Regions from separate parts of the Micromonospora sp. CPCC 206061 genome, predicted to be linked through region 1. Evidence: riboswitches for the same ligand, from Rfam matches in the RefSeq annotation. Region 1 holds a riboswitch; each other region holds the start of a gene.
The links. A riboswitch is a leader RNA that binds a small molecule or an ion and turns the genes downstream of it on or off. The one in region 1 is predicted to bind cyclic di-AMP.

Region 1 (7,243 bases):
GCCAGCGCCACCGCGTCGGGTGCCGCGTCCACCTCGGCGAACGCGGCCGGCGGGTCGACAGCCAGCCTCCCGTTGGCCAGCGCCTCCTTGACGATCACCAGGCAGCCCGCGTCGTGCGCGGCGGCGAGCGCGTCACCCGCCGACGGCTCCAGCGGGTTCCACGTGGCCTGGACCGCGCGGAAGAGCGGTCGCCCATCGACCCGGACGGTGAGCGCCGCACGGATCGCGTCGGCCTGGTGCGGCCCGCTGGTGGACAGGCCGATCCGGACGCCTTCGGCGCCCAGCTCGGCGAGGCGCTTGTGCAGGGCGCCGTCGGCCAGCGCGGGGCTGTCGGGCGTGACCGAGTGGATCTGGTACAGGTCGAGCCGCCCACCGAGCAGCGCGCGCGTCTCGGCGAGCTGGCGGTCGAACGTGGCGACGCTGTGGTCCTTCACCTCGTGCACCTCGGCGTCCAGCCGCCAGTTCGCCGTGTACGTGTAGCCCCACTTGCTGCCCACCGTCACGTCGGTGACGTCCGGCCGGGCTGCCAGCCAGCCGGCGAGGAACTCCTCCGACCGGCCGTAGGAGCGGGCCGCGTCCAGGTAGCGGACGCCCCGGGCGTACGCGGCGTCGAGCACCTCGTGCGCCCGGGCTCGCATGGCCGCCACCGACCGGTCAGCGGGCAGGTCCCGCCCCAGGTTGATGTACGCCGGCCGGCCCAGCGCGGCCAGCCCCAAGCCGATCTCTGCCATCGCAGGTCAGCATGGCACAGCGCGGGTTAGTCGTCGTCCACCTGGGTCAGCGTCACAGTGTCGGCGGCGTAGCCGGTCGCCGACAGGTTGACGATCACGAAGTCGTGGACCGCGTCGGCGTCGGCCATGCTGTACATCGTGAACGGCCTTGGCGTGCTCCAGTTGTTCTCATCGAAGGTGAGCACGACCGGCGGAGCGCCCCAGATTCCGGTGCCGGTCGAGCGCATGTCGATGCGTACCGTGCCGGTCGGCGGGTGGCTAAGCCGGACAGTGAAGGTGCCGCTGCCACCCTCGGGCACGCTCACCGCCTCGGGCTCGGCGATCACGGCCGGCGGCTGGCCGGCAATCACGCACCGTATCCCGTTGACCGACCAGTCGACGGGCGGGTTGTTGACGCCGGTATAGGTGCCGTTGAAGCCGAGGTGGAGGCTCTCACCGGTGCCGATCGGGCGGTCCCATGAGCCGCCCGCCGCGGTCACCTGGGCGCCGGACTGGGTCCAGCGAAGGTTCCACGCCTGGGTGATGCGCTGGTCGCCGGTGAACCGGAACGAGACCGTGTAGGACGTCCACGGATCGCCGAGGTTCTTGATCCGTACGCCGGCATAGAAGCCTCCCGTCCAGGAGGTCGCGTTGTAGGACACCTCGCAGCCAGCGGCCGCTTGTGCCGGAGTACCGGAAATCGTCGCGGCGCCGACCCCCGCGAGGGCCGCCGCGAGGGCGGCGACCAGGACGCGCTTTATTTTCATGTATGTAAATGTATTATGGTACGACGGTGACGGGCCAGCGTCCGGCCTTCACGAGCCGGATCGCGATCGAACCGGCAAACCGGTGCCCGGCCTGCGTCGACGCCCCTACGATCACGCCGTCCGCGCTCACCTCATCGGCGATCTTCACCAGTTCGGTGTACGGGTCACCGGAGACCGCCCGGAACGTCGCCCGCAGCCCGACCTCGGCGGCCGCCTCGTCGACCTGCCGCCGCAGGTCGTCGGCGATCTCGTCGTGCGCCTGCCGGACCACGGCCATCGCGCCGGGCGCCATGCCGACCAGCGGTGACGGCCGGGCGATGAAGACGACCACCAGGTGGGCATTCTGCCGGCGGGCGAGCCCGGCGGCGTATGCGCCGGCACGCATCGATGTCGTCGAACCGTCGACGCCGACCACTAGGTTCTTCGGTCCATCGGTGCCCAATTCGAACCGGTGCTCCGGCGAGGTGCTCACACTCTCAAGTATCGAGCGGTGACCCCTGCCACTTCAAGATCAGCGCAAAAGAGGGCAGACTGGCCCGATGGCCCTGCTCCCCACCGGCCGCCGCCAGGTCCACCTCGCCGTGGCCCTGGTCGTCGTGGTGACCCTCTCGGTGGGCTTGGTCCGCTGGCAGACCCGGCCCGAGCCTGCCCAGCAGGTGTCGGCCGCCGCGAGTTGCGCCGGGCGCCCCCTCGACGCGCCCCGCCAGCTCCGCGGCATGTGGATCGCCACGGTCAGCAACATCGACTGGCCGAGCCGGCCCGGCCTCGACCAGGAGAAGGTCAAGTCCGAGTACCGCGGCTGGCTCGACCTGGCGCAGCAGCACGGCCACAACGCGGTCTTCGTCCAGGTACGCCCCAGCGGCGACGCCTTCTGGCCGTCCTCGTACGCGCCGTGGTCGCGCTGGCTGACCGGGCGGCAAGACGGGCTCGGCCCAGGCTGGGATCCGATGGAGTTCCTGGTCAGCGAGGCGCACGCGCGCAACCTGGAGTTTCACGCCTGGTTCAATCCGTACAAGGCCAGCCAGTCGGGCAACCCGGCTGACCTGCCGGCAAACCACCCACTCCGGGTGCACCCGGAGTGGGCTGTCCCGTTCCCGAAGAGCGGCAAGGGCAGCCGCCTCTACTACAACCCGGGCATCCCCGAGGCGCGCAAGTTCGTCCAAGACTCGATGCTGGAGGCGGTGGCCCGGTACGACGTCGACGGCGTGCACTTCGACGACTTCTTCTACCCGTACCCGGTCAAGGGACAGGACTTTCCCGACGACGCGGCGTTCCAGCAGTACGGCGCGGGCTTCGCCACCAAGGCCGATTGGCGGCGCGACAACGTCAACAAGCTCGTGGCCGAGATGAACCAGCGGATCAAGGAGCTGAAGCCGTGGGTGAAGTTCGGCATCAGCCCGTTCGGCATCTGGCGCAACCGCACCACCGACTCCCTCGGCTCCCCCACCCGCGGCCTGCAGAGCTATGACGCGATCTACGCGGACACCCGGCTCTGGGTCAAGGAAGAGTGGCTGGACTACATCGTCCCGCAGCTCTACTGGCACATCGGCTTCGACATCGCCGACTACGCGAAGCTCCTGCCGTGGTGGTCAGACGTGGTGAAGGACACCAGAGTGCAGCTCTACATCGGCCAGGCCGACTACCGGGTCGGGCAGAAGGGCGCCTGGTCCGACCCCGCCGAGCTCGACCGCCAGCTCGCGCTCAACACCAAGTACCCGGTCGGTGGCAGCATCCACTTCAGCGCCAAACAGGTACGGGCCAACCGGCTCGGCGCGGTCAGCCGGTACGCCACCGCGCACTACGCCCAGCCCGCCCTGGTGCCGGCGATGGACCACATGCCCCCGAACCGTCCGGTCGCGCCTCAGGTCACCGAGGCGCGCCGGGACGGCGACAACGCGGTCGCTCTCGCATGGCGCGCCGGCGACGGCACGCGGCCAGCCGGTTACGCGGTGTTCAAGGTGGACGGTGAGACCGCGCGCCTGGTGGCGACCACCCGCGGCACGAACTGGGTCGATCGAACTGTTGGCACTCCCGGTGCGTACAGCTATTGCGTAGCCGCCCTCGACCGGCTGTGGAACCTTGGCGGCTCCAGCGAAGCTGACGTGACAGGGTGAGGAGATATTACCGAAAGTCGTTGCCTGGTAACACTTTTGGCTGGTCAGAGCAGTGTCAAGCAGGCCCGTTGATCCGGTAAGCTTTCCGACGGTCTCCGTTCGGCGGCGCCCCCACGGCGCCGGCGGTGATCGTCGCCTAATCGCCCGAATGGGCGAGCCGGGGAACCAGAGTTCCACCGGGGTGAATCCGCGCGAGCGGTAGGGATCACTTCCATCCCGAACCCGTCAGCTAACTCGGTAGGCGGCCGATGGAAGGAACATGCATGACGGCATCTGTACGCCGCCAGCGCTGGACGCTGGGCGTCGCACTGATCGCTGCCGTGGTCGCCATCACCAGCGTGGTCGGCCTCGGCTCCGCGGCTTCCGCCGCGCCAGTTGGCCTCGCGCCAACCCCTACGGCGCCCGGCGACGAGGGCGGCACTCCGCTCATACGCGACGTGATCGCCAGGGCCAGCCAGGGATACGCCGACGCGAAGCAGGCTGTCGACAAGTCTCAGAAGCGCCAGCTCCAACTCCAGCTCGAGCTCACCAAGGCTGAGGCGAAGATCAAGGAGATGGAGCCCGAGGTCGCGCTCATCGCGTCCGCCTCGTACCGCAGCGGCCGGGTCGGCGTCGTCTCCATGCTGCTCAACAGCTCCTCACCGGACTTGTTCCTGGACCGAGCGATGACGCTCGACCTGCTCGCGCAGCGCGACAACGCGAAGATCGCCACCCTCAAGGAGGCACACGACCAGGCGAAGCGGGCCAAGGATGCAATCGACGTGGAACTCGCCGAGCAGCAGAAGCAGCTGAGCCTCATGGCCAGGCAGAAGAAAGAAGCGGAGATCGCGCTCAAGCAGGTCGGCGGACAGTCCACCGGCGGTTTTGTGGTCGCGTCCTCGCCGAAGGCGAAGCCGGCGCCCCGCGACAGCGATGGCGGGTTCTCGGGGCAGGGATGCAACGTCAATGACCCGACCAACCCCGGCAGCGGCTGCGTCACGGCCCGGACGCTGCACATGTACAACGAGACGCGACGGCTGGTCCCCGGTGCCAAGGAACGGTTCGTGAACTGCTTCCGGTCCGGCGGTCCGTACGAGCATCCGAAGGGCCGGGCGTGCGACTGGTCTTCGGAGCGCGGGAGTTTCGGCGGTGACGCCAGGGGCGCCGACAAGACGTACGGCAACAACCTCGCCGCGTTCTACGTGCGCAACGCCGACCGCCTCGGCGTCATGTACGTGATCTGGTACCGGCAGTTCTGGTCACCGGCGACCGGCTGGAAGTACTACAGCGGTTCCGGCGGCGACCCGTCCAGCGACCATACGAACCACATACACGTGTCGATGCTGTGATTCGAGGGGCGGGGATGAGATCCCCGCCCCTCGCTTCTCAGGACGTCTTCTCGGGCGTCCGGCGGGCCGGCGCGCGACCCCACGGCTGCCGCGGCGACGGGCCCACGGCAGGCAGCGGCGGCACCGACATGACGACCGGCTTGTCCGACGTGACCGTGATGGCCTCGCCGTGGTGCAGCAGCTCCAGCTCGGCACCGTCGTGGCCGTCCCGCAGCGAGTACGTCACCTCGTCGCGGTCGACGTCGACACGCACCCGCAGCCCCCGCCACAGCAGCGAGAACTCCAGCTTGCTGATCCGGCTCGGCAGCCGTGGAGCGAACGACAGCGCACCACCGTGGTCGCGCATGCCGCCGAGCCCACAGACCACCGCGATCCACGCCCCGGCCAGCGCTGCCATGTGCAGGCCCTCCCGGGTGTTGTTGTGGATGTCGTGCAGGTCCATCAGCGCGGCCTCGCCCAGGTAGTCGTGGGCGAGCTCCATGTGGCCGACCTCGGCCGCCAGTACCGCCTGGGTGCAGACGGACAGGGACGAGTCCCGCACCGTGCGCGCCTCGTAGTACGCGAAGTTCCGCGCCTTCTGCTCAGGCGTGAACGCGTCACCCCGCCAGTGCATGGCCAGCACGATGTCGGACTGCTTGAGCACCTGCTTGCGGTACAGGTCGAAGTACGGGTAATTGAGCAGGAGCGGGTAGGCGGTCGGTGGGGTCGCGGCGAAGTCCCACTCCTGCAGCCGGGTGAACCCCTCGCACTGCTGGTGTACGCCCAACTCCTCGTCGTACGGGACGTGCATGGCCGCGGCGGCGTCGCGCCACGACGCGGCCTCTTCCTCGTCGACGCCCAGCCGGCGGGCCTGGTCGGGGTGGCGCAGCGCGGCATCCGCCGCGCCGACCAGGTTCCACCGCGCCATCAGGTTCGTGTACACGTTGTCGTTGACGACGGCGGTGTACTCGTCTGGGCCGGTGACCCCGTCGATGTGGAAGATGCCGTGCCGGTCGTGGTGTCCCAGCGAACGCCACAGCCGTGCCGTGTCGACCAGGATCTCCAACCCGACCTCGCGCTCGAAGTCGTAGTCGCCGGTGGCTGTCACGTACCGGATCACCGCGTCGGCGATGTCGGCACCGATGTGGAACCCGGCTGTGCCCGCCGGCCAGTACCCGGAGCACTCGTGCCCGCGCACGGTGCGCCAGGGGAAGGCGGCGCCCTTGAGCCCGAGCGTGCGGGCGCGTTCGCGGGCGAGGTCGAGGGTGGCGTGGCGCCATCGCAGGCCGTGCTTGACCGCCTCGGGTTGGGTGTACGTCAGTACCGGAAGCACGAACGTCTCGGTGTCCCAGAAGACGTGGCCGTCGTACCCGGGCCCGGTCAGGCCCTTGGCCGCGATCGGCCGCTGCTCCGCGCGGGCGCCGGCCTGGAGCACGTGGAACAGGCCGAACCGGACCGCCTGCTGGACCTCGGGGTCACCCTCCAGCCGCACGTCGGCGGCGTCCCAGAAGGCGTCCAGGAACTTGCGCTGCTCGTCACGCAGGCCGTCCCAGCCGGAGAAGCGAGCACTGGCGATCGCCGCACCGACCTGGTCGCGCAGCGCCGGCAGCGAGCGCCGGCTGGACCAGCCGTACGCCAGCAGCTTGACCACCCGCAGCTTCTCGCCGGGCTGGAGCAGGCAGGCGACGGTGGTGCGCGCCCAGTCCGGGTACGCCTCCGTGCTGACCGACACCTTCTCGGCGCCGTCGACCACGTGGTCCATGGCCGCGGCCATGCGCAGGCCGCTCTTCTTGGTGCGGTGGATCAGCAGCCCACTGGACCCGTTCGAGAGGTGCTCCTCGGCCTTGAGCGGGGCCTTGAGCACCGCGGCGACCCGAGGGTCCTTCCGGGTGGCCGGCAGCTCCTCGTTGGCGACGAGCTCGGACTGGAGGATCAGCCGCAGCGGCTTGTCGTCGGCCGCCTCGACCTCGTAGCAGATCGCCGCGATCGCCCGTTGGGTGAACGACACCAGCCGGGTGCTGTGCACCCGGACGGCCCGGCCAGCCGGCGACACCCATTCGACCGTGCGGTCGAGCGTCCCCGACTGCATGTCGAGCACCCGTTGGTGCGTACGGACCTCGCCGTATCGCACGTCGAAGGGCTCGTCGTCGACCAGCAGGCGGATCAGCTTGCCGTTGGTTACGTTCACAACGGTCTGGCCGGACTCCGGAAAGCCGTAACCGGCCTCGGCGTACGGCAGCGGCCGCAGCTCGTAGAACGAGTTCAGATATGTGCCCGGCAGACCGTGCGGCTCGCCCTCGTCAAGGTTGCCGCGCAGGCCGATGTGCCCGTTGGACAGCGCGAAA
Region 2 (7,243 bases), on a different contig from region 1:
GTGCTGAACGCGTTCTCCACCGCGGTCATGGTCCGGCTCGGCCGGGTGTACTCGAACCTGATGATCGACTTAGTCGCCACCAACGCGAAGCTGCGCGGCCGGATGATCTCGATCCTCATGGCCGCGACCGACCGGGGCGAAGAGGACTGCCAGCGGGCGCTCGCCGAGGCCGGCGGCGACCTCAAGATCGCGCTCGTGACGCTGATGTCCGGCGCCGACGTCGACGGTGCCAAGGCGGCGCTGGGACGCTCGGCGGGCCACGTTCGCAGGGCCCTGGCTCACCTCGCATAGTGTGCCGCGCCACGGGTATGCCCTGAACAAGCGCTGAACCGTCGACGGCGTACGTGCGTACTGTGAAGTGACGAGGATCGCAGACAGGTAGTGAGCCGGATCGCTGTGCGGGCCAACACCAGGTGATGTCATTGACTGGGCGAAACGTGCACAGTGGCCGTCCAATCCGCCCCCAGGTTGTAGCCGAATCCCTTGATAGAGCGCAGTGCACAGCAAGTACGCACCGGGCTCTCAGCTATTACTCAGGCATTCGTGACACTTTCGACTCACGAGACGGAATCCCAAGCGCGTCTCAACTGTTGTGTAGGTGTCAGCACCGCGGGGGATACCGGAGGTTACGGGGGAGGGCTGATGAACGTCGGGACAGCAGGTAACAAGGCAAGTGGGGCGAGCGAGGGGATCGTGAGCGACGTGGAAAGCAATGTGGTGATGCGCACGGACGAGGTCGCCGAGGAACGCGACCTGGTCGGCGTCTATCTGCACGAGATCTCACGCACGCCGCTGCTCGACGCCGCCACAGAGGTCGACCTCTCCAAGGCGATCGAGGCCGGGCTGTACGCGGAGCACCTCCTCGACGAGGGGAAGGTGCCGCAGGGCGTGGGCGCGGAAGAGCTGGAGCGCCTCGTCATCGAGGGCGAGCGGGCCAAGGATCTGTTCATCAGGGCAAACCTACGGCTGGTCGTGTCGATCGCGCGGCGATACGTGCGGTCTGGCATGCCGATGCTCGACCTGATCCAGGAGGGCAACACCGGCCTGGTGCGCGCGGTCGAGAAGTTCGACTACGAGCGCGGGTTCAAGTTCTCGACGTATGCCACCTGGTGGATCCGCCAGGCGATCAGCCGGGCGATCGCACAGCAGGAGCGCACCGTGCGGCTGCCGGTGCACCTGGTCGAAGACGTCAACCGGATGCGCAACGTCGCCCGCCAGCTCACCCGTGAGCTCGGCAGCGACCCCGAGCCGGAGCAGATCGCGGTCGCGCTGGGCGTGCCCGTCGAGCGGGTGCACGAGCTGGTGCGCTGGTCGCAGGACACCGTGTCGCTCGACACACCGGTCGGCGACGACGGCGACACCAACCTCGGCGACCTGGTGGCCGACAGCGACGCTCCGTCGCCGGAAGAGATCGTGCTCACCGGCCTGGAGCGGCAGCGCATCGAGGGTCTGCTCAACCACCTCGACGACCGGTCGGCCGGCATCATGCGCGCCCGGTACGGGCTCGAAGACGGCCGGGAGCACTCGCTCACCGAGGTGGCGTCGCGGTTCTCGCTGTCGCGGGAGCGCATCCGCCAGCTTGAGATCCAGGCGCTCGGCCGGCTCCGCGAGCTGGCCCGGGCCGAGGGTCTCCAGGCGGCATAACAGCATCGACAAATAGCGAGCGGCCGGCGTCTAGTGTGGGACGCCGGCCGCTCGCCTGTCTATTCAGGGGCTGGTTCAAGCACCCAGCTCCGCGCGGTGCCCGCGGTTCGGGCGGTGCGGCGGCGAACCACTGGGTGCTCCGTTGCGTCAGCGCGAAGTACACGGCCCCACGACACGCCGACACCAACGGGCCGCGGCAGCCGATGCCGCGGCCCGTATGGAACCGAACAGCTAGCGGACGCGGCCGTAGCCGTATGGGGTCATCATGTCGACGCTGGAGAGCTTCACCGATTCGCCGGCCTGCGGGGCATGGATCACCTTGCCACTGCCCACGTAGATGCCCACGTGTCCGAGACCGCTGTAGAACACCAGGTCTCCCGGTTGCAGCGAACCTCGGCCGATGTGTGCCACCTTGTCCCACTGCATCGCGGCGTTGTGCGGCAGTGTCTTGCCTGCGGCCCGCCACGCGGCGAGCGTCAGGCCCGAGCAGTCGTAGCCGTTCGGCCCCTCGGCCGCCCACACGTACGGGGTGCCGATCGCGTTGTATGCGAACCGCACCGCGACGCCCGCCTGGCCAGAGACCGACGGGATCGTGCCGGTGTACGAGCCGCTCGACGTGGTCGCCGAGCCGTACGCCTTCTCTCGCATCTCGTACAGCTTGGCGAGATCCGACTCGATCTTCTTCTTGCCCGTCGCGAGCTCATTCACCTGCGCGGTCTGCTTGGCCTGCGCGATGTCGAGCTTCGACTTCTCGTCGAGATACCGCTGCTGCGTCGCCGTGAAGCCGGCAACCTGGGCCTGGCGGTCGCGGGCCAGCTTGTCGAGTACGCCCAGGCGGTCGACGACGCTGCCGGTGCCGCCTTCAAGCAGTGCGTTGGCGTTGGCCAGCCGGCCAGACCGGTACGCGACGGCGGCCATCCGACCGACCTCCGCGTCGGCGACGGCGAGTTCCTGTTCCAGCGGGCCGAGCTTGGTGGCGACCGCCTGCGCGGCGGCCTTGGTGGTCTTGAGGTCCTCTCCGGCCTTGTTGTACGCCTCGACGATCTTTTCCAGCTCCGTCGACGCCTTGTTGATCTGCTGCGTCAGCTCGCTCGCGGACGGCTCCGCCTGTGCGGCAACCGCCGGCACTGTCAGCCCGATGCCCACACCGAGCAGTACGAGGGCGCGCAGCAGCGTACGCGCGGGTGACAAACGTGACCCCTCTTCCGCAGGCCGCCTACCGGGTTAGCTGACGGATTCGGGCGGGAAGGACGCCCTACCGCACGAGTGCGGATTCACCCCATTGCACAAGGTGGGTCCCCGGTTCGCTCACTGACCGTAGTCGTGATTTGCGATTCGGCAGCACCGGGCCGGCGCCACCCGGGGGAGTGACTGACGACCGGACCAGCCGCTCCAACCTAACGTGATCATCGCTGAGACGAAAGTGGCAGGAGGGTGATTAGTCCATCAAGGTAGGTGTCGTTACCGAGCGTGTTGGATCGAGACCAAACCGTCGCTTGACGACCTTGTTAGTTCTAGTTAAATGACCGGTAACTTGTGATGTAGAACACAAGGAGCGTCGGGCGATGTTGCAGGTGCGGAACCTCGAGGTCGTCTACGACGACGTGATGCTGGTGCTGCGAGGCGTCAGCGTCACAGTCCCGCCTGGCGGGGTCGTCGCGCTGCTTGGCGCGAACGGTGCCGGCAAGACCACCCTCCTGCGCGCGATCACGGGCCTGCTCGACGTGCACGACGGCGAGGTGACGAAGGGCGCGGTGACGCTCGACGGCGTACCCGTGCACCACCTGCGGCCGGCGGCGCTGGTGCGCCGGGGAATCTGCCAGGTGATGGAGGCCAGGCGGATCTTCGCGGAGCTGACCGTCGAGGAGAACCTCCGGATCGGCGGCCACACCAGCCCAGAGCGGATCAAGGCGCGCCTCGACGACGTGTTCGACCTGTTTGCGGTACTCGCCGAGCGGCGCCGCCGGACCGCCGGGTACCTGTCCGGTGGCGAGCAGCAGATGCTGGCGATCGGTCGGGCGCTCATGGCCGACCCGCGCTACCTACTGCTCGACGAGCCGAGCCTGGGGCTGGCGCCGCGGCTGGTGGAGCAGGTGCGCGAGATCATCATGGCGATCAACAAGCGCGGCACCGGCATCCTGCTCGTCGAGCAGAACGCCACGATGGCGCTGTCGATCGCGAGTCACGGGTACGTGCTGGAGACCGGCCGGGTGGTGCTCGACAAGCCGGCCGCGCAGCTGCTCGCCGACGACGACATCCGCGAGTTCTACCTGGGGCTGGGGCGCAAGAGCTTCCGCGACGTGAAGCACTACCGGCGGCGTAAGCGGTGGTTGTCATGACGATCCTCGAGTTCACGGACGTCCACCTCAGCTTCGCCGGCGTGAAGGCGATCGACGGGGTGAGCTTCACGGTGGGGCGGCAGGAGCTCTTCGCGGTCATCGGCCCGAACGGCGCCGGCAAGACGTCCATCTTCAACGTGCTGTCCGGCGTCTACCGGCCCCGGTCCGGCCGGGTGGTCTTCGACGGCACCGACCTGGTCGGCAGGCGGCCGCACCAGATCGCCGCGCTCGGCATGGCGCGCACGTTCCAGAACGTCGAGCTGTTCGCGAACCTCACCGTGCTCGACAACCTGATGCTCGGGCGGCACAACCACATCCATTACGGGCCGCTGTCCGCGATCGCGTGGCTCGGCCGGGCGCGGCGCGCGGAACTCGCCGCCCGCGCCGCCGTCGAGCAGATCGTCGACTTCCTGGAACTGGAGCAGTGGCGCCGCCTGCCGGTCGGGCTGCTGCCGTACGGCGTACAGAAGCGGGTCGAGTTGGGACGGGCGCTCGCCATGGAGCCGAAGCTGCTCCTGCTCGACGAACCGGTCGGCGGGATGAACGTCGAGGAGACCGAAGACATGGCCCGCTTCATCCTCGACATCCGTGACGAGCTCGACATCCCGATCGTGCTGGTCGAGCACGACATGGGCCTGGTGATGGACCTGGCCGACCGGGTCCTGGTGGTCGACTTCGGCAGGGCGGTGGCCACGGGGCCGCCCGCCGACATCCAGCACCACCCGGACGTCATCCGCGCCTATCTGGGCGAGGTGCAACCCACATGACTGAGTCAGCTGGCATGACCTCGACCCAGGTTAAGGCCGCGACGACGATCGCATCTCGGGTACGCGAGCACGCGCGCGCGACACCGGACGCGATCGCCATGCGGGAGAAGGACTTCGGCATCTGGCAGGAGGTCACCTGGGCGGAGTACTGGGACACCGCGCAGACCGTCGCGCACGCGCTGCTGGCACTGGGAATCGAGCCGGGCGACCGGGTGGCCATCCACGCCGAGAACCGCAAGGAGTGGCTCGTCACCGACGTCGCCACCGTCGCGGTACGCGCCGCCACGGTCGGCCTGTATCCGACGAACCCGGCAAGCGAGGTCGGGTACCTGCTGCACCACTCGGGCGCCCGGGTGCTCGTCGCCGAAGACCAGGAGCAGGTCGACAAGGCGCTGGCGGTGCTCGACGACTGCCCCGACCTCGAACGCATCGTCTACCTGGAGCCACGCGGCATCCGGCACCGGTACCGCCACCCGAAGTTGATGTGCTGGGAAGACCTGGTGCTGATGGGCGTGGCGCACCGGGACGCCCATCCGGACGCGCTCGAGGAGCGGATGGCGGCCGCGCGTCCCGACGACATCGCTACCGTCATCTACACCTCGGGCACCACGGGACCGCCGAAGGGCGCGATGCTGTCGGTGTCCAACGTGGACTTCGCGATCCGGTCGCTGGTCGACGGCGGCGGGTTCACGTCGCCACCACCGGGCCCGAGCGACCTGGTGCTGTCGTACCTGCCGCTGTGCCATGTCGCCGAACGCATCTTCACGACGTGGTTCAACGCCGGCGCCGGCACCCAGGTGAACTTCGCAGAGTCGATCGCGACCGTGCAGGCCAACCTGCGCGAGGTACAGCCCACCGTCCTGTTCGGAGTACCCCGGATCTGGGAGAAGATCCTTGCCGGTGTGAGCATCAGGCTCGCCAGCGCTTCACCCCTCAAGCGGCTCAACGCACGGCTCTGGCTCGCGGTGGCCCGGCGGATCGGCGACACGCTGGTGCGCACCGGCGGCACGCACACGCTCGTGACCCGCCTGATGTACGCCGCCGGCTGGCTGTTCTTCTACCGGGCCCTGCGCGAGCGGATCGGGGTCGGGCGGGTGCGGTACGCGGCGTCGGGCGCCGCCCCGATCGCGCCGGACGTGCTGCGGTTCTTCATGGGCATCGGGGTGCCCATGCACGAGGTGTACGGCATGACGGAGAACACCGCCGTGGCGACCGGCAACCAGCCGGGCCGCATCAAGCTCGGCACCGTGGGAGAGCCACACGAGGGTGTGGAGCTGCGGATCGACGAGCGGACCGGCGAGATCCTCACCCGGCACCCGGGCACGTTCGTCGGCTACTTCCGCGACCCCGCCGCCACCGCTGCGGCGCTCACCGAAGACGGCTGGCTGCACACCGGCGACATCGGGGAGTGGGTCGACGGCACGCACGTCCGCATCACCGACCGCGCCAAGGACATCATGATCACCGCGGGTGGCAAGAACATCGCCCCCTCCCAGATCGAAAACGAGCTCAAGGCGTCGCCGTACATCAAGGAGGCGATCCTGGTGGGCGACCGCCGGGCGTACCTCGGCGCGCTCATCGGCATCGAGCCCGACACCGTCGGGGAGTGGGCGCAGCGCCGCGGGCTGGCCTACACCACATACCGCGATCTGTCCGCCAAGCCAGAGGTGCGCGCGCTCGTCCAGTCCATCGTGGACGGCGTGAACGAGCGGCGGGCACCGGTCGAGCATGTGCGGCGGTTCCGGATGCTGCCGAAGGAGCTCGACCACGAGGATGGCGAACTGACCGCCACGCAGAAGGTCAAGCGCGCCGCGATCGCCGGCCTCTTCGCCGACCTGGTAGAGGAGATGTATGGCTGAGCTGGTCGAGGCGGTGCTGCGCGGGCTCGGCACCGGCAGCGTCTATGCCCTGCTCGCGCTCGGCTTCGTCATCATCTACAAGGCCACCCGAGTGATCAGCTTCGCGCAGCCGGCGTTCATGCTCGCGGGCGTCACGATGGTGACGTACCTCGTGCTGGAGGTCAGCTTCTGGGTGGCGGTGCCGGTGGCCGCGGTCCTCACCGGGCTGCTCGCCCTCGGCGTGGAGCGCCTGGCGGTGCGGCCGATGATCGGCCGGCCGGCGTTCGTCGTCGCCATCATCACGCTGGGCGTCGACGTCGCCGTGCGGGTGGTCGTAAACGCCTTCATCGGCTTGGACGTCCGCAACGTGCTGGACCCGTGGGGGCTGCGCACGGTCGGCGTGGGCGGCATCGACATGCAGCAGCGTCACCTCGCCGCGTTCCTCACCACCGCAGCGCTCGTGGCGGCGCTGTTCGCTTTCTTCCGCTTCACCCGGATGGGCCTCGCGATGCGCGCCGCCGCGTACGACCAGGAGGCCGCGCTCGCGCAGGGGGTCTCGGTGGGCACCGTCTTCGCGCTCTCCTGGGGGCTGGCCGGTGTGCTCGCGGCAGTGGCGGGCACCTTCGCCGCCGCCGGGTCCAGTGTGGACGCCGCT
Region 3 (7,010 bases), on a different contig from region 1:
GGTGGTGAGCCGCGCCAACGCCCGCCCCGGCGACCTCGTCTTCTTCTACAGCGATCTGCACCACGTCGGCATGTACGTGGGCGACGGCATCATGGTGCACGCGCCGCGTACCGGCAAACCGGTGCAGATGGCGCGCATCGACACTATGCCCGTCGTGGGCTTCCGGCGCCCGAGCTGAGGGGGTGGGGCCTCGCGGCCCCACCCAAATCAGAGGAACGACGGCAGGATCTGCACGTCCGCCAGGTTCACGAACATGATCCGGTGCCCGAACTGGATCTGCACATACTTCGTCTCGCCCCGGATCACCGTCCAGTCACCAGGTGACGAGCCGTCGAACGTCACCGCCCGGTAGTACTCGCTCGGCAACACATTGCCGACGGCGTACCGTTGCCCGGCCGCGAACGTGTACTGCAAGGGTGTGATCGCCTGGTAGGGCACGCCGGTCGGGTACGCCGCCTGCTCCGGGTACGCGCGCCCGTAGACGGGGATCGTCGCCTTGCCCGGCTTGGGTGTCACGACCAGGCCGGTCGACCACTTCGCCGCGGGAGCCGAGGGCGGGTTGTAGAACCAGCCCTTCTGCCCCAGGTACCAGATTGCCGTCCAGTCGCCCTGCCGGTCCGCGACCGCGTACGTCTGCCCCGCCGACACACGCGACCCGTGGTCCGACACCTGCATCGTCGTGTCGGCGCCGTTCGGCCGCAGCCCGATGTCCCTGAGCAGTGGCGCAGCCGGGTCCGGGGCGGTGTGCAGGATGACGGCCGAAGAGCCGCGTACCGGACACGGGTTGTTCGCCCCACCGGAGCATCCGGTGAATGCCGGCTTGTTCGTCGCGAAGTGCGGGTCGATCGTCACGAGGCCGGTCCGCGCCGTCCCGAACTGCCGGAACGGCGCCTTGAGCAGGTCGAAGTAGTGCGACCAGTCCCAGTACGGGCCCGGGTCCCAGTGCATGCCGCGCACCGTCGACGGCAGCGTGCCCGGCACGTTGTCGTGGCCGATGATGTGGTTGCGGTCGAGCGGGATGCCGAGGCGCGTCGCCAGGTGCCGCACGAGCTTGGCCGACGTGCGGTACATCGCTTCGGTGTACCAGGTGCCCTGCGCCGCGAAGCCCTCGTGCTCCAGCCCGATCGCCTTCGCGTTGACGAACCAGTTGCCCGCGTGCCAGCCGACGTCCTTCGCCTTGATGTGCTGCGCGATGTGCCCGTCGACCGACCGCAGCGTGTAGTGCCAGCTCACGTACGTCGGGTCGAGCACCAGGTCGACCGACGGCTGGAAGTAGCCCTCGGTGTCGTGGATGACGATGTACTCGATCTTCTGCTGCTTGGGACGGTTGCCCTTGTCGTGGTTGCCGTAATCGGGGTTGCCGTTGGCATCCGTCCACGCCTCGTACGGCGCCGGGATCCACTCGCAGGAGATGTCGACCGGGCACTCCAGGCCGTCCGGCCGTGCCAACTTGCGCAGGTGGAGCCGGTCCAGCCAGCCGCGCGCCGGCGTGATGCCACGGCCGGCGAGCGTGACGCGGTGGCCGTCGTCGGTCACCCTGGTCGCGCCGTCGCGGATCGTCGTGTAGACCTCGTCGGCGAAGGCCGCCGCGGCGTCGGCGCTGTCCGCGCCGCTGTACTTGGCCACGGCGCCATACCAGGCCGCCGGATCGCTCGCGCTCCCCGTCGGTCCAGCTATGGCTTTCTGGTACGCGGACAGCAGCGCCGCGCCACCCTTGATATTCGTGTTCGGGTCGGCGCGCAGGGCTTCCTCGGCGGCGCCGGTGAGCGCGGCGGCCCGGTCGAGGCTCTGGAGCGCCTCGGTCGCTGGCGGCGCGACACCACCGGAGTCGACCCGCTTCACTGGCCGTGCCTCGTCGCCGCGCGGGTCCTCCTCGTCGGAGTCGTGGTGATTGCCCGGCAGCGAGGACACGTACGCCGCGTCGGTCAGGTGCATCGGGCCGAACCCGCCGCTGGTGCTAGGTGTGCCGGCGTTGGTGTCCCACCGCGACTCCAGGTAGGAGACGCCGAGCAGCACCGCCTCCGGTACCCCGTACTCGGCCGCCGCGGCGGCATACTGTTCCTGCCGGATGCTCCCTGGTGCCGCCGTGGCGGGCGACGGGCCGGTCGCCACCAGCGTCGCGGCGCCTACCATCACCGCGCCTATCACCGCGCCTACCATCATTGGGCCTACCACCATTGGGCGTACCACCACTGGGCTGACCGCGATCCGCGTTGCTAGACGGTGCATCGAACCTCCTATCGATGGCCTTGCGATCACACTGGCCCGGCCGGCCGTTGGCGTCAATAGGTTCCGTCACGTGCAGCGCAGACGTAAAAAATCTTCACCGAGTGGGATTGCCGTCGGTCTTCGCAAATCTCCACAATCGAGCGATGTCGCCCAAGATACACGTGCTACTCCTGGCCGGTGACGGCGCCAACGTGATGCAGAAGGGGTACTCGACCGGCGGCGTCACGCAGCTCAAGCTCCAGGTTGACGGGAGCGCGGGCCACCCGAGCTGCGTCGTGGCCAGCAAGGCCCAGATCTACCGGGTGATCGCCCCGGTCACCGTGGCGGACGGCCGATGGCATGTGCTCGCCTGCACCCGTACCAGCACCAATCTGTCCATTTCGGTGGATGGTGCCGCGCTCGGCCGCATACCGGTACCCGCCGACGTGTCCATTGTGAATTCCGAACCACTTCGAATCGGTGCGAAGAACTTGTCGCCTAACAACGATCAGTACGCCGGGCTGCTCGATGACGTATTTCTAGTCATTGACTGACGTCGTTTCGATATACGTTCCGCTACGGGGTCGTATACGCACCGAAGAAACACGCCGTTCCGCTTGCGCACGCCGACACGCCGCTCCTACCCTTGGGGATCGTCGAGCCGGAGGCTGGCCTTCCACCGTGGAAGACCACGGTTCGATCCGTCGAATCGGTCGTCTCCGAGCCGGGGACCCAACCGCACCTCGGGGTGAATCCGCAGTCATGCGGTAGGGCGTTCTTCCCGCCCGAACCCGTCAGCTAACCCGGCAGGCGGTTCAGGGAGAAGGAGTGCGGACTCCGGTGGCTCGTCATGCCGCACGTCGTTCCGTCGTCACCATTCTCGTCACCTGCGCCGTCGTGCTCGGCGGCGGCACCGTGGCTCGGGCCGAGCCTTCCGCCGCGGAAATCGAGAAGCAGATAGATGTCGCCTGGAACCAGCTCGAACCCGTGATCGAGCGGCACAACGCCACCCGACTCGACCTTGACAAGAAGAAGCGGCAGATCGCCGCGCTCACCAAAAAGATCGAGCCGCTACAGGTGCAGATCGACGTCGCCATGGCGCGCGTGGGCGAGTTCGCCGCCGAGCAGTACAAGGGCGGCAACCTCTCGACGATCAACGCGCTGCTGACCACCGGCTCGCCCACCACCTTCGGCGACCACCTGGTGATGCTCGACCAGTTCGCGCGGCGCTCCCAGGCCGACATCCAGGCCGTGGTCGACCTGCGCAATCAGTACTCCAAGCAGAAGGAGCCCCTCGACCAGCTCGTCGCCCAGCTCAGCACGACCGAAGCGGAGCTGGCGGCGCGGAAGAAGCAGATCGACGGCGAGATCGAGAAGCTGGAAGACATGCGCCTCAGGGCGTACGGCAGCGGTGGCACCACAGGCGCGCTCGCGCCTGTGCCCTGCCCGTACACCTACCCGGGCGGCGCCGCAGGCACGGCGGTCAAGTTCGCCTGCGCTCAGATCGGCAAGATGTACCAGTACGGTTCCGGCGGCCCCGGCACCTTCGACTGCTCCGGCCTGACCTCCGCGGCGTGGGCGAAGGCTGGCGTCTCGCTGCCGCACAACGCCGCTGCGCAGCGGCGCGCGACCGACGACGTGAGCCGAAGCAACCTACGAGCCGGCGACCTCGTCTTCTACTACAGCGACCTGCACCACGTCGGCATGTACGTCGGGGGTGGATGGATCGTGCACGCCTCCCGCACGGGTGAGCCGATCCGGATGCGCAAGCTCGACGCCGCGCCGGTACACAGCTTCGGTCGCCCTGGCTGACATCGCACCCCGTGGCCGCGCCGTCGCGTGTTCCCCCGTCACGCGACCGCCCCGGCCAGTAGAGGCGCCCTCCCATCCATCCGGGATGGGAGGGCGCCCCTCTTTCCGCTTTGCGGGGGTGGCGTACTACCGGGTCGGCCAGACCCGCCAGCTCCGCCACGACCGGCTCGGGGTCGGCCCGCGCTGCCCCTGGTAGCGCGATCCGTACACCTCGGCACCGTACGGGTGCTCCGACGGCGACGAGAGCCGGAAGATGCAGAGCTGGCCGATCTTCATGCCGGGCCAGAGTGTGATCGGCAGGTTGGCGACGTTGGATAGCTCCAGCGTCACGTGACCGGAGAAGCCCGGGTCGATGAAGCCGGCCGTCGAGTGGGTGAGCAGCCCCAGCCGGCCGAGGCTGGACTTGCCCTCCAGGCGGCCGGCGAGCTGGTCGCCCAGCGAGATGACCTCGAGCGTCGACGCGAGCACGAACTCGCCGGGGTGCAACACGAACGGCTCGCCGTCCGGCACCTCCACCTCCGAGGTGAGGTCGTCCTGCTGCACCGACGGGTCGATGTGGGTGTATAGGTGGTTGTTGAACACCCGGAAGTGGCGGTCGAGGCGCACGTCGATGCTGGACGGCTGGATCAGCGCCGGCTCGAACGGTTCGAGCGCGAGCTTGCCCGCCTTGATCTCGGAGACGAGGTCACGGTCGGAGAGCAGCATTGACACACCATAGGGGACTACCTTGATCGAACATATGTTCGATACAATGGTGGCATGGCATCCTGGTCCGAATTCGTCGCCGACGAGCCCCGCCTGGCCGACTCGATCCGCGCTCTCATGCAGCAGTACGGTCCTGGCCTGGGCTACCTGGCCACCGTCCGATCCGATGGCGGGCCACGGGTGCACCCGGTGTCCCCCGTGATCACCGACGACGGCCTGTACTGCTTCGTGATCGACTCGCCGAAGCGGCGTGACCTGGAGCGCGACGGGCGATACGCACTGCATTCGTTCCCGCCTGAAGACAGCGACGACGAGGCCTACCTGGCCGGCCGCGCCCGCGTCGTCACCGACCGGGCCAAGGTCGCCCGCCTGGCCGACCACCTGCGCGCCGCCTCGCACGTCGACTGGCGGCTGTTCGAGTTCACGGTCGACGTCGCCATGCTGGCTCGCCACGGCCGTAACGGCGCCACTCCGTTCGCCGAGCCGGTCGAGCGCCCGGCCGTCCAGGTCTGGCTCGACCCGGACGGCGTCGTGCCACCGACGCCCCGAGGCCGAGGCCGCCACCGCCGCAACGCGCCGACGGCTACGCTGCGCGATAAGCAGCCCATGCACTCGACATGCGGGTCGCCTGACCCGGTGTGAATTCGAACATGCACGAGTCCGCCGTGTAGTCCATGAAGTTGTGGATCGGATCCTCACCTGGATCGTCCACACACGTGTCCCGCCCGACGGGGCAATTCGACGCCCACGTGGCCTCCGCTGGCGTGTCGGCCACCTGGTCGCCGCCCGCGCACCCGTCCTCGAAGGTGTGGTACAGGTTCAGCCAGTGCCCGATCTCGTGGGTGGCGGTGTCGCCCTCCGCGTAGATCCCCGCGGTGCCACCCGGCAGCGACTCGGCGAGCAGCACGACACCATCGCTCGGGTGCGGGGCCGCCTGCGGATACGTCGCCCAGCCGAGCAGGCTGTCGCTCAGGTCGCCCGTGTAGATGTTGAGCGTCTCCATCCCGCCCTGTCGCAGCGCGCTCTTCATCTCGAACTCGGCGGTCGACTCATACACGATCGGGTACCACGCCGGGTTGACCACCCGATTGATCTCCATCAACTCGAACGCGAACGCCGTCTCCGCCCCACCCGTCGCCCCGGAGTACGCGTCGTTGAGCACCTGGATCTGCTGCTGGACCATCGAATCCGGCACACTGCCGCCGGCACGCGTGCTGTCGCTGGAGATCACATGCACCACGGTCGGCACCGTCACCGTCGCGAAGGTGAGGGCCTTGCCCGACTTGGCCCGCTCCTCCAGTCTGGCGATCAGCTCTCGCTCCCGCTCGGCCACCTGCCCAGGCGCCAGATCATTGGGATCCTGCGCACCAGGCGTGCCCGGCCTGATCCGCGCGTCGCCGCTCTGGCCACACGTCCCGCTCCCGGCCGTGCCGGCCTCGGCAGAGGTTGGTGGTCCGGCACTGACGAGCAGGGCGAAGGCCGCAAGCCCAGCCCAGATCGGCGAAGATCGATGTAGCGGCATTTGCCGACTATATACTCACATCAATCAATGACCAATCCTCCGCCATCACCCACCCATCCACCCACCCACCCACCCACCCCGCCTCCCCGCCTCCCCACCCACCCGCCTCCCCGCCGAGTCTCCCCGCCGATCAAGGGCGAATGCACTTGCTTTGATCTCAAAACCACGTGCATACGCCCTTGATCGACGCAATCTCCCTTGATCGCCCCCCACTGGAACGCCCCTTGTGGCGTCCGAAGCTGGCGTGGGCGCGGGTGGCTCGCCGCGCGGCAACCTGCGTGCGGGTCGGTTGACCAACCAGGTACAGTGGTGTCCGCTTGCGGGTGTAGTTCAATGGCAGAACATCAGCTTCCCAAGCTGACAGTGAGGGTTCGATTCCCTTCACCCGCTCCACCATGAAGGCCCTGGTCAGGACGTCGGTCAGCCAGAGCCTTCGATGTTCCAAGATCTACGATCACGATACGTTGCCATTGACGTGCCATTAGCTCCGGTGCACCGCGAGCACACCGGTCGCGCCGTCGTCCGCATCGTCGGGCCGGATGCCGCCTCCTTCCTCTTGCTCGCGCCCTTCTTTCCGCCTTCCGGGTGGCCTTCTTCGACTTCTTCCGCTCGGCCCGGCGAGGTTGCCCGCCAGATCGGCCGCCCGATCTCCGTCGTGAACACGAACGCCTCAGTATCGTCGTCGACCTCGGCGGCGAGGTCCTGTCCGTCCCGCGGACCGACGCCCCAGGCATAGCCGAGCAGACCGGCACCGGGACCGCCA
Region 4 (7,243 bases), on a different contig from region 1:
GGGCGCGGCGGGCCGGGGCGCGGCGGGCCGGGGCGCGGCGGGCCGGGGCGAGCGAGGGATGAGACCGGGCGTGAAATGGCCCGCGATCAAGGGCGAGGCGCCGGGGGGTACGCCTCAGCCCTTGATCGCGGACGCGGGGGGATGGGTGTAGGGAACTAGCCGACCAGGCGCCGAACCACGTAGCTCGACGTCCAGATCTTGTGCTTGCCGACCTTCACACCGGGCTTCGGTGAGTCGTACATGTAGCCGCCGCCCGCGTAGACGCCGACGTGGTACCCGTACGTGCCGCTCCGGATGACGATCAGGTCACCGGGCTGGGCCGACGACTTGGCGACCGCCCGCCCGTACCGCTGCTGCGAGTTGGCCTTGTGCGGCAGCTTGATGCCGGCGGCCTTGCGGTACACGTACATGGTGTAGCCGGAGCAGTCGAACGACCCTGGCCCGCTCGCGCCGTACCGGTATGACTTGCCGACGTGCTTGCGCGCTTCGGAGAGCACCTTGGCCCGGCTGGCCACCACGTTGACCCGGATGGACGCGCTGGCCGTCCAACGGTACTTGCCCGGCAGGCTGGTGTACTTCAGCCGGAAGCTGCCGGTGACGTACGGGGTCGTGCGGTAGGTCGCCGTGCCGTTCGTGACCGCCTTGGTCTGCCAGGTCTGCCACCCGCCGTTGCGCCACGCCTGGAACTGCACGTTTCCGCCCGTCACGGCCGCGCCGGTGTTCGGGTCGTTGACGCGCGCGGTCAGCGTGACCGCCGAGCCCCACGCCACCTTGCTGGTGCTAGATGTCAGCTTGATCGCCACGTTTACCGGTGCGGCGGCCTGCTGGGAGGCGGCGGTGGTCACGGGAGCGGCCGCGGATGCTGGAGCGGCCACGGCGGCGCCGGCCACGAGCTGGCCGGCGCAGAGGCAGATCCCCAAAGCGAGCGCTAGCTTGCCGGCGCGGACAGGCCGCCGCCGGCTCGAACTGTGTTCGTGCACGGAATGAGATCCCTCCGGCACGCCTGCGGGGTTAGCTGTCGGGTTCGGGCGCAGAGGCTGCCCGGCCGCGCTCCCCGCGCGGCTTCACCCCAAGATCCGGGAACAGATCACTAACCTGGTTCCCCCGTCCCTGCCCGATCCGCCGTTGAGTTGTCGGATGTCGGTTGCACCGCTCGGGATGGGCAGGGCTCGGCGTTGTCCCGCGGTGCGGCCGGGCCACGATGAAGGCCGGCTCAACGTTTGTAGCCGATGCCGGGATCGACGCGGAGTAATCGAAATCTTGCGGACCGAATTTGGCACACCAGCGAATGCCCGGGCGCGGAGGGCGCTGTCCGAAATGTCACTACGGAGCGTCAACGCGGTCATGACGGGATGTTGACCATGAACGGTGAATAAGGCCACACAACTTTGCCGTGTCCGGAGATCAAACCTCCTCCGGTACCCTCGCTCGCGTGACGGACGGGAACACGGCCAAGATGCCCCTGCGGGCCAAGGTCGCCAGCTCGGTGTCGCGTACGGCGGCGGCACTCTCGCGGGCAGCCGGGCGCGGCGACGGCTCGGTGATCGGCGGCTGGATCGGCCTCAAGATCGACCCTGACCTGCTCGCCCACCTCGCCAACGGACGTGCCATCGCCCTAGTCTCCGGCACCAACGGCAAGACCACCACGACCCGGCTCACGGCCGCGGCGGTCGGCGTACTGGGTCCGGTGGCCACCAACTCCTACGGTGCGAACATGCCCACTGGGCACACTTCGGCACTGGCCAAGGCTGGGCACACGCCGTACGCGGTACTTGAAGTGGACGAGCATTACCTAGCGCAAGTGATCGCGGCGACCACGCCCCGCGTGGTCGCGCTTCTCAACCTCTCGCGTGACCAGCTGGACCGGGCGAAGGAGGTCGCCATGATGGCCGACCTCTGGCGCACCGCGCTGGCCGACCACCCCGACATCCTGGTGGTCGCCAACGCCGACGACCCGATGGTGGTTTACGCGGCGGTCGCCTCGCCGCAGGTGACGTGGTTCAGCGCGGGGCAGCGCTGGCACGACGACTCGTGGGTCTGTCCACAGTGTGGTGCGCCGATCGAACGCCAGGCCGACCAGTGGTGGTGCGTCAATTGCCCGCTGCGCCGGCCTACACCACAGTGGACGGTGGAAGACGACGGCGTCATCGACCCGCGTGGCGCGTGGCATAAGGTCAACCTGCAGATTCCAGGAAAAGTCAACGTCGGCAACGCGGCCACCGCGCTGGCGGTGGCATCACAGTTTGGAGTACGCCCAACCGACGCGGTCGGTCGACTGTCCACTGTGACTTCTGTGGCGGGCCGCTACGCGCAGGTGATGCGAGACGGGCGAAACATCCGGCTGCTGCTCGCAAAGAACCCGGCGAGCTGGCTGGAGGCGTTCGACATGGTGGATCACGCACCGACGCTGCTGTCCATCAACGCGCGCGACCCCGACGGCCTCGACACATCGTGGCTCTTCGACGTCGACTTCGCGCCGCTGCGGGGCCGGCAGGTGTTGATCACCGGTGATCGGGCGTACGACCTGGCGGTACGGTTGGAAGTGAACGGTGTGCCGTTCCGCCACGTACTGTCCTTCGACGAGGCGGTCACCTCGGTGCCGCCCGGCCGACTGGAAGTCATCGCCAACTACACGGCGTTCCAGGACATCCGAGCGGAGTTGGACCGTGTCAACTGACAGCGCTATCAGCATCGTCTGGATCTACCCGGACCTGCTGTCCACCTACGGCGACCGCGGCAACATGCTGATCCTCGCCCGCCGGGCCGCGCTGCGCGGGTTTCCCGTGCAGACCATCGAGGTCCGATCCGATCAGCCGTTGCCCAACAGCGCCGACATCTACCTGCTGGGCGGCGGCGAAGACGGCCCGCAGGCGCTCGCCGCGCAGCGACTGCTCGCCGACGGCGGCCTGCACCGCGCGGTGGCGCAGGGCTCGGTGGTGTTCGCGGTGTGCGCCGGGTACCAGCTGCTCGGCGGCTCGTTCTTCGCCAAGGGTGCCAAGTGCGGCGGCCTCAACCTGCTCGACCTGCACTCCGACCGAGGCCCCAGCCGGGCCGTCGGTGAGTTGGGCGGCGTCATCGACCCGCGGCTCGGCCTGCCCCCGCTGACCGGGTTCGAAAACCACGGCGGCCGCACCCACCTCGGCCCGAGCGTCGCGCCGCTCGCCCGGGTCACCACCGGCATCGGCAACGACGGCAGCACCGAGGGCGCCTGGCGCGGCAAGCTCCTCGGTACGTACTCCCACGGCCCCGCCCTCGCCCGAAACCCGGCCATCGCCGACTTGCTGCTGCGCTGGGCCACCGGCATGGACGTGCTGGCCCCTCTCGACGACACCTGGTCCGACCGGCTGCGCGCCGAGCGCACGGCCGCCACGGCGGCCTCATGATCGCGCGCCTCGGAGCGGGCCTCCGTGACGGCCTCCGTGACCCGAAGGTTGCCCGCTTCGCCCTGCTCCTCGTCCTGCTCTGCGTATGCGGCCTCGCCGTACTCCTCCTGCCGCAGCCCGACCTCGCCGCCGCCCCTCGCATCGTCGACCGGCTCGGCCTCCTCGCGCCCCCCGCCGCGGTGCTGCTCGGCGCCCTCATGATGATCGTGCTCATCCCCCGCACGCTCGTCTCGGTAGCGTGGGGAGCGCTGTTCGGCACGGTTGGCGGCGCGAGCTACGCGCTCGCCGCCGCGCTGCTCGCCGCCGCCCTCGGCTTCGCCGTCGGCCGCCTGCTCGGCCGCGACTTCGTCGCCGACCGGGTCCGCGGGCGGCTGGCCAGGCTCGACGGCTGGTTCGGGCGGCAGAGCGTGTTCGGCGTCGTGACCGTCCGCTTGCTGCCTGTCGGTGGCTTCGGCCTGATCAGCTACGGGTACGGGACCACAGGCGCCCGCCTGCGCCCATACCTGATCGGCAGCGTGCTCGCGTCGGTGCCGTCAGCTTTCGGGTACGCGGCCGTGGGCGCCGCCGTAGCCTCGCCCGGCGACATCAACTGGTTCGCGATCGCCCCGGCCGGCCTGGGCCTGATCGCCACCACGATAATCGTCACCCGCTGGCGCCGCGCCTCCAACCGCACCCTCGCCACCCCCTAACACCGCCGCCGCGGAGCCCCCGACGCACCCGCACCCCTCTACTCGTCGATCAAGGGCAAACGCACGTGGTTGGATCTCATTTCCACGTGCATTTGCCCTCGATCGATGGAAATCTCCTTGATCGACGGACAAAGCGGCCCATGAGGCGCCGCTGCGGCGGCCGGGCGCTCTTCGTCGCGCCTCACCCGAGCGCGAGACCCGAACCGCGTGCGCTGCTGCGGGCGCGCGGCCAACTCGCCCTCCATGCCGGCCGCAGATCGCGGCCCATGCCGCGATCAAGGGCAATCGCACGTGGTTCGATCTCATTTCCACGTGCATTTGCCCTTGATCGATGCAATCGCCCTTGATCGGCGAGGAGATGCAGCGGGCCGAAGGGCCGCGCCGGAGGACGCGCCGCGTCCGCGTTCGTGCTCTCTGCCGGGCCGCGGCCCGGCGCCCGCCGTCGCGCGCGTCCCTGATCGGCGGACGCGGCGTCCCCGCCAGCGCAGGGCGTGGCAACCGCCGCGCAGCCGTCCGGGCTCCTCACCTGTCGCGGAGCGCGCTGCCCCCGCGCTGCGATCGGCGCGCACCGCGCCCGCGCGAGAGCAGACCACGGCCCAGCCGGGCCGCGATCAAGGAAGACCTCGTCGATCAAGGGCAAATGCACGCGAAAAAGAGATCCAACCACGTGCGTTTGCCCTTGATCGACGGAACGGGGCCCGCGCAACCCGCGGGCGCCGCGCAACCCGCGGGCGCCGCGCAACCCGTGCAACCCGTGCAACCCGCGCAACCCGCGCAACCCGCGCAACCCGCGACGGTACGCGAAGGGGCGGGCGCAGGGCGTGGGGTGGCGGGGTTAGTCGCCGGGGCCGCAGGCGGTGCCGTCGGTGTTGCGGTCCAGGGCGTGGCGGTCGCGGCCGCCTTCGATCTTCAAGGGCTTGAAGCCTCGCTGCGCGAGCCATCCGCATTTGTCCGTCACGCCGGCTGGGAACTCCCAGGGCACGCACACGTCGCGGCCGCCGTACGCGTGGTCGCACCCGTCGGTGCCTTCGGCGATCTCGACGCCCGCGGTGGGTGACGGGGCGGGGCCTTGGCGGCCTGTGCCGGGCTGCTGGGCGAAGTCTTGTACGAACGCCGGCGGCGTCACCGCGGATCCGGCCTGCGTGCCCTGGCTGGGGTCGTCGGCGCGGCCCGGGTTGGGGCCTTCGTGTTCAGGGCCTGGGCCCGGGCCGTAGTCGGTGCCCGGGGACCCCGCCGACCAGCGGGAGTCGGCGTCGGAGCCGGCCGCCCAGGTGCCGGCCAGGCCGACGCCGAGGGCGAGCAGTACCACGCCGCCCGCGATCGCCGTGCGGATGGGCCAGCTCGCGCCGCGCCATCCGCCCCACGCGCGGACCGCGAGGGACACGACCGACCGGCTCCAGGCCGCGAGGCGAGCCGTCATCCGACCTTGACCCACTTGGCGACCGATGGGACGCCGTTGGCGCCGTGGACGAAGAGCATGTACCAGCCGGGCGGCGCGATGTTCGGGTTGTTGGTCACGTTCAGGTCGATGGTGTTGCCGTTGACGGTCATCGGCAGTTCGACGAAGCGCTGGTTCGGGTCGGACGAGTGGGTCACGGCAGCCGGGCGGATCAGGGATGCCCGGGTCACGGCCCGGTCGACGGTGATCCGCTGGGTGCTGCCGTACCCCCACTGCGTCGACGCCAGCGTCGTGATGGCCGGCCGGGTGCCGCGCAGCAGGTACGGCGGCGTGTAGACGGAGATGCGCATGTCGAACGAGCCGTTGCCGGGGTTGTCACCGACCGCCATCACCCGGCCGTCGGGCAGCAGGAACGCCGACGAGTGGTACGTGCGGGGCACCGGGTCGGCGGCCATCGGGGTGAACGTGTTGGTGGCCGGGTCGTACATGGACGCTTCGAAGACCGGGTCGGCGCGGTTGTGCAGGGCACCGCCGGTCTCGAAGACGGTGCCGTCGGGCAGCAGCACCAGCGAGACGTACATTTTGCCGGTGTCGGCGGCCTGGGTCTGGCCGTTGGCAAGCGCGCCGCGTGGGATCAGCGGCCCGGCTGTGTATCGAGGGTTGGCGGCCTTGAGGTCGATGATGTCCGTGAGCCGGCCCGCGGTGGCGCCGACGTCGCCGTTGCCGCCGCCGACGGTGAACACGCGCTGGTCCTGCGCGGGCGGCAGCAGGACGCTCATCGACTGGTCGCGGAAGTCTTTGTCCTGTAGGCCGGGCACATCTGTCCACTTGCCGTTGGGATAGTCGTAGAGGCGCGCTCCGCTGCCGGGCAGGCCGATGCCGAAGGTGTGGCTGCCGGTGTAGAAGAGCCGGCCGTCCTGCATCAGCACCATGGCTGGGTACAGGCCCCACCATTCCCAGGTCTGGACCACATCGTTCTGCGGCAGCCATCTGCCCGCGGACGCGTCGAAGTACTCGGTGGTGGTGGTGCCGCTGGAGTCGGCGCCGAGGCCGCCGAGGGAGATTACGTCGCCGTTGCCGAGCACGGTCGCCGACGGGTACCAGTGGCTGGCGGCCATGTCGTTGGTGCGGGTGTACGTGTTGGTGGTCGGGTCGAACAGGTACGAGTTGGCGAGGCCCTTGTATCCGACTGAGCCGTCAGCGGCGGCGTAGTCCTTGGTGCCGCCCATCACCAGGACCTTGCCGTCGGCCAGCGCGACGTGTCCGGCGCAGAAGAGGTCGACCGGCGTGGGCACGTTGGTGAACGTGCCGTTGTTCGGGTCGTACACGGCGCTCTTGAACGTGCCGGCCTTGAAGGCGTTTGGGTCGTTTCCGGAGCCGGCGACGAGCAGCACCTTGCCGTTACGCAGCACAGCGGCGTGGATGGCGCGCACCGACGACTGGTACGGCATGACCTGCCAGTGGCCCTTGAAGCAGCGCTCACCGATCTTGCAGGTCGACCTGGGCGCGGCGGCGGTGGCGTCGACCATCCGGTAGTCGTCGGTGACGAGCGTGCCGGCGCCGTACAGGTTGACGCCGAACGTGATCCGGTCGGTGCCGGCGGGCACCGGCGGCGTGCGCACGGTCTTCTGCTTGAACTGCTTCGTCGCCGGGAGCGTGGCGAGGTCGGTCCAGTACTGCCAGCCGGCCTTGGCGTCGTGGCGATACAGCGTCATCGCGGTGGCGGCGCTGGTCGACGTGTACCAGACGGACAGGTCGTACTGGCGCCCCTT

Region 2: it holds a riboswitch for cyclic di-AMP, as region 1 does, so the genes downstream of both, V6V89_RS20845 (C40 family peptidase) here and V6V89_RS17790 (coiled-coil domain-containing protein) in region 1, are expected to answer to the same signal.
Region 3: it holds a riboswitch for cyclic di-AMP, as region 1 does, so the genes downstream of both, V6V89_RS05925 (C40 family peptidase) here and V6V89_RS17790 (coiled-coil domain-containing protein) in region 1, are expected to answer to the same signal.
Region 4: it holds a riboswitch for cyclic di-AMP, as region 1 does, so the genes downstream of both, V6V89_RS19440 (C40 family peptidase) here and V6V89_RS17790 (coiled-coil domain-containing protein) in region 1, are expected to answer to the same signal.

The regions. Positions count from the first base shown of each region.
Region 1 is NZ_JBAKHX010000023.1:23,235-30,477, forward strand. It holds gene V6V89_RS17770 (aldo/keto reductase) at 1-731, opposite strand, end outside; gene V6V89_RS17775 (cellulose binding domain-containing protein) at 758-1,477, opposite strand; gene V6V89_RS17780 (universal stress protein) at 1,491-1,949, opposite strand; gene V6V89_RS17785 (glycoside hydrolase family 10 protein) at 2,017-3,591, shown strand; cyclic di-AMP (ydaO/yuaA leader) riboswitch at 3,715-3,851, shown strand; gene V6V89_RS17790 (coiled-coil domain-containing protein) at 3,855-4,919, shown strand; gene V6V89_RS17795 (glycoside hydrolase family 65 protein) at 4,957-7,243, opposite strand, start outside.
Region 2 is NZ_JBAKHX010000030.1:35,583-42,825, reverse strand. It holds gene murQ (N-acetylmuramic acid 6-phosphate etherase) at 1-291, shown strand, start outside; gene V6V89_RS20850 (sigma-70 family RNA polymerase sigma factor) at 643-1,644, shown strand; gene V6V89_RS20845 (C40 family peptidase) at 1,876-2,835, opposite strand; cyclic di-AMP (ydaO/yuaA leader) riboswitch at 2,843-2,995, opposite strand; gene V6V89_RS20840 (ABC transporter ATP-binding protein) at 3,210-3,983, shown strand; gene V6V89_RS20835 (ABC transporter ATP-binding protein) at 3,980-4,750, shown strand; gene V6V89_RS20830 (AMP-dependent synthetase/ligase) at 4,747-6,609, shown strand; gene V6V89_RS20825 (branched-chain amino acid ABC transporter permease) at 6,602-7,243, shown strand, end outside.
Region 3 is NZ_JBAKHX010000004.1:325,480-332,489, reverse strand. It holds gene V6V89_RS05940 (C40 family peptidase) at 1-178, shown strand, start outside; gene V6V89_RS05935 (N-acetylmuramoyl-L-alanine amidase) at 208-2,163, opposite strand; gene V6V89_RS05930 (LamG-like jellyroll fold domain-containing protein) at 2,373-2,762, shown strand; cyclic di-AMP (ydaO/yuaA leader) riboswitch at 2,901-3,036, shown strand; gene V6V89_RS05925 (C40 family peptidase) at 3,049-4,020, shown strand; gene dcd (dCTP deaminase) at 4,147-4,725, opposite strand; gene V6V89_RS05915 (pyridoxamine 5'-phosphate oxidase family protein) at 4,780-5,367, shown strand; gene V6V89_RS05910 (zinc metalloprotease) at 5,309-6,247, opposite strand; tRNA gene V6V89_RS05905 (tRNA-Gly) at 6,567-6,640, shown strand.
Region 4 is NZ_JBAKHX010000027.1:7-7,249, forward strand. It holds gene V6V89_RS19440 (C40 family peptidase) at 156-980, opposite strand; cyclic di-AMP (ydaO/yuaA leader) riboswitch at 986-1,135, opposite strand; gene V6V89_RS19445 (Mur ligase family protein) at 1,457-2,677, shown strand; gene V6V89_RS19450 (type 1 glutamine amidotransferase) at 2,667-3,383, shown strand; gene V6V89_RS19455 (TVP38/TMEM64 family protein) at 3,380-4,072, shown strand; gene V6V89_RS19460 (hypothetical protein) at 4,908-5,492, opposite strand; gene V6V89_RS19465 (galactose oxidase-like domain-containing protein) at 5,489-7,243, opposite strand, start outside.